Regions from separate parts of the Sporosarcina sp. P26b genome, predicted to be linked through region 1. Evidence: riboswitches for the same ligand, from Rfam matches in the RefSeq annotation. Region 1 holds a riboswitch; the other holds the start of a gene.
What was found. Region 1 has a riboswitch for cobalamin ahead of CSV69_RS04330 (DUF4430 domain-containing protein). Riboswitches for the same ligand answer to the same signal wherever they lie in the genome.
Positions count from the first base shown of each region.

Region 2: it holds a riboswitch for cobalamin, as region 1 does, so the genes downstream of both, CSV69_RS11865 (ribonucleoside-diphosphate reductase subunit alpha) here and CSV69_RS04330 (DUF4430 domain-containing protein) in region 1, are expected to answer to the same signal.

Region 1 covers NZ_PDYW01000003.1:108,584-111,768, forward strand. The annotation lists gene CSV69_RS04325 (hypothetical protein) at 121-660, shown strand; cobalamin riboswitch at 828-966, shown strand; gene CSV69_RS04330 (DUF4430 domain-containing protein) at 1,147-3,185, shown strand, end outside.
Region 2 covers NZ_PDYW01000014.1:29,244-32,428, reverse strand. The annotation lists gene CSV69_RS11865 (ribonucleoside-diphosphate reductase subunit alpha) at 1-1,553, opposite strand, end outside; cobalamin riboswitch at 1,752-1,928, opposite strand; gene CSV69_RS11860 (alanine/glycine:cation symporter family protein) at 2,266-3,185, opposite strand, start outside.

The DNA.
Region 1 (3,185 bases):
CTTGGTAAAAATTACGCTGTTAACGGGCGGTTTAATTAAAGAAGAACTCGATCTAAGCAGAGAGCGAGATAAATGCTTTGAAACGTATAATCAGCATTTAGGATGTGAGGTGTACTGGCAATGATTGATTGGCGTTGGGCTGAAGTTGATACACTAGAAAATAAAGGGGAGTGGAATGAAGCAAAATCACTCTTGATAAAAAAATGGAACCAAAATCCTGATGATTTAAAGACTGTTATTCGTCTTGGCTTTTTTTGTTGGTATGTTCTAACAGAAGAGGGACCAGTAGAGATTCAGGATGTAGACTTTGATGAATTAGAGACTATACTACGTAAGGTTACAGATTTTGGATTGGTTAATTGGTGGACAAATGAGGATTTTTTATGGTGTTTTGGTTTTATGATTTCATTATTCCCATATTATTTTGGAGAATTTGAGCATTGGGAAGAAAAAGGGGTTTCCATGTTAAAGCGTGCTTATGAAATTTGTCCAGATGAACCAGTGTATAAATATTCTTACTTGGGATCTTTTCCGAATTCAGACGAAAATCTTAAAGATGAATTTCAAAAGCTTTATGTTGTTCTTGAAGATAGATTTCAAGGAAATGGAGTTTTATCGGAATACTTTAAAAGCGTTTGGAATTGTTGGCATGAGAGTTGAATTAACGAATGCGGTTATTGAACACCGATCGCTTGCTATAGGAACCACTTTGCTAAATAAAATGCTGTAACTAAAATAGAAAACACAGTCTCATGCGATGACAAAATCGCGCAATGTACTTACACCGTCTATTGATTTTACCCTGCAAAAACTATATGCTTAGTAGCAGTTATATAGAATATTTTGGTTCTTCGTCAAGTAAACGAAGAGTAAATAGGAATCAGGTGAAAATCCTGAGCGGTCCGGCCACTGTAATGGGAAAATATATCCCTAAGTCAGGAGACTTGCCAAAGTATGTAAGCATGACGCCTTCCGGTAAAGGGTGAATTGTGTATCATTCAATTTGCGCTGTCTAATTATTGAACATACATGGTCCCCATCTCTATCAGGAGGTGGGGACTTTTTTAATGAATTAGTCACTGCGTATAGCATGCCTTTACTAGAAAAGAAGGGATGGATTGAATGAGAAAAACGAAAAACACCTTCATGAAATATCAAAACATAATCTATTACAGTCTCATATTCTTACTATTATTTAGCACGATTGCCTATGCAGCCACATCGACTGAAGAATCCGCTCCGTTTGATTTCAATGAAAAAGTAGAAGCTTCTACGCTGAAGTTAGCTAGCGGTAGTGGTGGACTACCTGATGCGGAATCCGATCAAACGACAGATAGTAAGACCGATCAAGAAAACTTGTCAAGCTCGCAACAACCGACAACTCCGGACAAATCGCAACAGAAGCCGGAAGAACAGCCGCGAGAACCAAAAAATACCGAGCTGGAATCGCAGAATAAGCCACTCGCTAATCCTGAGACTACTACACAGGACACGAAACCGGCTCCAAATGACAAAGTCCCTGCTGGTGGCAACACGACACCTGCTTCCGGTAAAACAAAACCGAACAACCATCCAGATATCGAGATCGTCGACATCGCGGATCAGCAAAATCGCTATTTTACAACAAGTATCACCAATAATGAAACCGTTACCGATCCATTGTACAGCGTCACGGTAAATCACTTGGATGAAACACTCATTGCCCAGGAAATGAAAGTTACGGTAAACGGTAAGAAATTGAGTGACTATAAAGGGGTTCTTTTATTAACAGAAGGCACGAACGATATTCAATTCCAAGTGATCTATAAACAATCGGACAATAAACTTTTGCGCGTCAGCCAGTCGTATCACGTGACCTTAAACAGTCAAGATATCGTGATCACAACCGAACTAAAAGACCAAACGGTGACCGAAGACATCATTTCATTCACGGCAACAGCTACGCAAGGTGAACAAGATGCCAAGCTCAAGGTCTTCATGAATAACAAAGAACTTAAACCACTGACTGGCAGTGCCTATAAAGCCACGCTAACCAAAGGAAAAAATACGTTCAAGCTTACCGCGCAAGTAAACGGAAAAATAGCGGAGCAAAACTATATTGTGATCTACGAGAAAGAAAAAATCTCGATCAAGTTGAACACTGACTTAAAAGACCAACAAGCTAACAGCGCGGAGTTTTCATTTTACGCAAAAGCTACTGCGAATGAAGCAGACGTATCACTCAGCATCACAGTGAACGATCAAAAGGTCGAATCGGCAGACGGTATGAATTATGTTGTGCAGCTGAACAATGGAACGAACGTTGTCAAATTATCAGGAAACTATCAAGACGAACAAATTGAACGACAGTATAAAATTTCCTACAACGACCCGAACGTCAATGAAAAACCACAAGTCGATCCCGATGCACCGAAGCTCGTGACCGATCTCAAGTCCGGCAGCAAAGTCAAAGGTGATATTAAAACGATCAACGTTTGGCCAGTGACTGCTTCTGGTGAACGGATCAGAGGGAAAAACGTCCTTGTGCAAGTGAATGGTGAAAACGTGCCATTCACTTGGGATGACAGTGCAAAAACGAGTTATAAACTGACGTTGCAAACTGGACAAAACACCGTCACCATCAAAGTGTGGGACGACGAAGACCGCACAGTGACCGAGACATTCATGATCACGTCCGTTGCACCGGCGGAAGATGGCATTATCGGACAAGTGACGATTAGTCTAGAAGCTTCCGTTCTCGGTGTTCCGTATTTGATCAAACCGACGAAAATGGATATTCATCAAGGGGAAAAAGGGTCGTATATCCTCGACCAATTCATGCGAGAACATGGCTATGATTACGGCAAAACGGGAAATCTCGACAGCAGTTTTTATTTACGGGACGTCAGTAAGCCTGGCATGCTAAATCATGTAGCGATTCCCGACGATTTATGGGAAATAGTAGAGGAGGTTTCCACTACTTCAAATCGCGATGCGTATTCACCGGATAGTCTAAGTGAATTCGATTTCGCGAATGGTTCCGGCTGGATGTTCAGCGTCAATAATGATTATCCGAACTACGGCTTCTCGGATGCCTATTTCTTAGATGGAGATGTAGTGAGAGTGCGCTATACTCTTCATTACGGAAAAGACATTGGTGGGCATGAAGCGTCAGGAAACGGCATGAATGATAATTGGAAGAAAGA
Region 2 (3,185 bases), on a different contig from region 1:
AAATGGTGCCAACCAAATGTGCCGAGTCCAATTCCACGGTAGCGTGCATTTGTGCGTTGTGCTTGTACAACTGGAATTTGGTTTTGATCGATAACGTTGTCGAGCATGCGTACTTGAATTTTGATCAAGCGGTCTAAAACGTCTGCTGTAACAGCTTTTCCAAGGTTGATCGATGATAGATTACATACAACGAAATCGCCTGGCTTCGTGCGTGTGACGACCATATCGTCTTCGAGTGTAACCGATTCATGTGTAGATGCTGACATATTTTGTAGTATTTCTGTACACAAATTACTAGAATAAATAATTCCTTCATGCTTATTAGCGTTCATACGGTTTACTTCGTCGCGGTAAAACATGAATGGTGTTCCTGTCTCCAGCTGGCTACGTAGGATACGTTTCATGATTTCAATGGCTGAAACCGTCTCTCTCGATAGATCTTCATTGCGGACACATTCTTCATACTTCTCGCGGAATGTTCCTTGTCCTTTTGTTTCATCATAAAAATCTTCCAATGAATAGCCCATTTTCGTGCGAACTTCATGTGGATCGAATAAATGCCAGTCTTCACGGGACTCGACTTTCTCCATGAACAAGTCCGGCAAGCAGACGCCTGTGAAAATGTCATGTGCGCGTAAACGGTCATCCCCGTTATTGAGCTTGAGGTCGAGGAACGTGAAGATATCTTGATGCCATACGTCGAGATAAACGGCTACGGCACCTTGACGTTGACCGAGCTGATCGACACTGACTGCTGTGTTGTTCAGCTGTTTGATCCAAGGAAGAACACCGCTTGACGCACCTTCGAAACCACGAATCGATGCACCGCGTGAACGAACTTTCCCCATATAGACGCCGATCCCGCCACCGAATTTCGACAAGTTCGCGATATCGGTGTTGCTGTTGTAGATTCCTTGCAGTGAATCATCTACTGTATCGATAAAGCAGCTTGATAGCTGACCGTGCATCTTACCTGCGTTCGACAATGTAGGCGTCGCTACCGTCATGTACAAGTTGCTCATCGCCCAATACGCTTCGCCGACTTTATGAATACGGTCTACTGTTTCGTCTTGCATTAACGTCATCGCGATGATTAACCAGCGCTCTTGCGGAAGCTCTACGGACTGCTTCTTAAAGTTTACTGTTACATAGCGGTCTACCAATGTTTTCAAACCGATATATGTGAATAATAGGTCACGAGAAGGATCAAGTAGCTTACCGATTTCCTGTAGCTCGTCCTGGCTGTACTTTTCAGTCAAAACGGGTGTATATAAACCTTGTTCCACCAAGCGTTCTACATTTTTCGCAAAATCGGTATAAACATCCGCTCCACGCAATGCTTTTTGCTTTGCATAGACGTCGAATAAATAAATACGCGCCGCTACAAACGTCCAATACGCATTCGCTTCATCAATACGGCTTAAAGACTCTAGCACCATAGCGTTTGTCCACTCAGTTGCTGAGCTCGCGGGATGACGCTCTTGGAATTTCTCACTCGCTTCGATCAACGGTTCAATTTGTTTCTTGCCGAATTCCTGTTGTAAGTTTTCCATCAATAAATTAAGTCCCACAGATTCTTGAATAATAGCCATTATATCCGCTCCCTTTAGTTAATTAATTCGGTTATGTACTAAATAAAAAAACTCCCGATATAATCGGGAGTCGTCGATTGACGTGTAGTAGATAGCGGAAAGTTTTAGGCAGACTGAAAAAAGACTGCTTTGTGCTTTCACTCTCCAACCCCGAAGAATGTTTTGCTGAGATGACTGGCAGGTCTACTGGCTGGCACATCGTTCTTCCATCTTTCCTTCCCGCCGAAGCAGTGGTTTTCATAAGATAGTCGTCCGTGCCCTCAGTTGCGGGGGCAGCTCCGTTCGTGGCGGATTCCCTTTTAAACGTGGTGGGTACCAATTCATCTAAATGCTGTTACACACTATATATAGTGTGTTGATTCATATATAACCCTAACATGTTGTGTTCAAACATGCAAAACAAAAATCGAACCGATGTTCAGAATCCTTCTTCTGAACTACGATTCGATTTTTCTTATTCAGTATTTTATAGTATATCAAACTTTTTACTTCTTGACTAAATTGTTTGTGTGAACGTTTTTAAATAGATTGTGAAATTAGTGTCGAGAAGGGATTTCCGCTTCCGCTACAATCCTACTTCTTAACGTAAACCACCTAGAACATTCACTGTATTTATTAGTGTCAATTCAAAGTCTTAAGATCAAAACATAAAAGCGCAATATAATCTCTTATCTCACAAACGATCTTCCGCTCTTTCAGCTGTTTCTTCCCAACATTCTGCGCCTTTTAGGCCGGGGATGCTAGCTGATTTGAAGACGGGGTTTCTGCCGGCTTTTCGTTGTTTGGTGAAGTCGTCGAGTACTTTGAAGGCGATTTTGCCTAGGAGTAGAATAACGACTAGGTTGATGATGGCCATTAGTCCCATGAATAGGTCAGCCATGTCCCAGACTATTTGTACTTTTGCAACGGCTCCGAAAAAGACCATTGCGAGTACGAGTACTTGATAAATTCGTTTCCACATGACGTTGGCGTTGATGAATTCGATGTTCGTTTCGCCATAGTAGTAGTTACCGATGATGGAACTGAAAGCGAAGAACATGATCGCTACGGCGATGAAGTATGGTGCCCAAGCGCCTACGTGTACTTCCATGGATGCTTGTGTCAATAAGATACCATTCGTTTCGCCTGATTGGTACAAGCCGCCTAGTAAGATAATGAAGGCAGTTGCTGAACAGATGATGATAGTATCGAAAAATACACCTAATGATTGTACGAGTCCTTGTTTTGCAGGGTGCGATACGTTCGCTGTCGCTGCTGCGTTTGGCACACTACCCATACCTGCTTCATTGGAGAAGAGACCTCGGCGTACACCTTGCATCATAGCCATACCGATTCCGCCACCCATGATTTCTTTAATACCGAATGCGTGCTCAACAATTAATGCGATCATCGCTGGAACTTCTGTAATGTTCAATATTACAATATACAAGGCCACGATAATATAAAATGTTGCCATTACAGGGACGATTGTCTGCGTTACTTTAACAATACGTTGCACACCGCCAAAGACGATTACTGCCGTCAGGACAATGAGTCCAACTCCTACAGCCCAATGCGGAATGCCGAATACGTCAGTGAACGATTGACTGATTG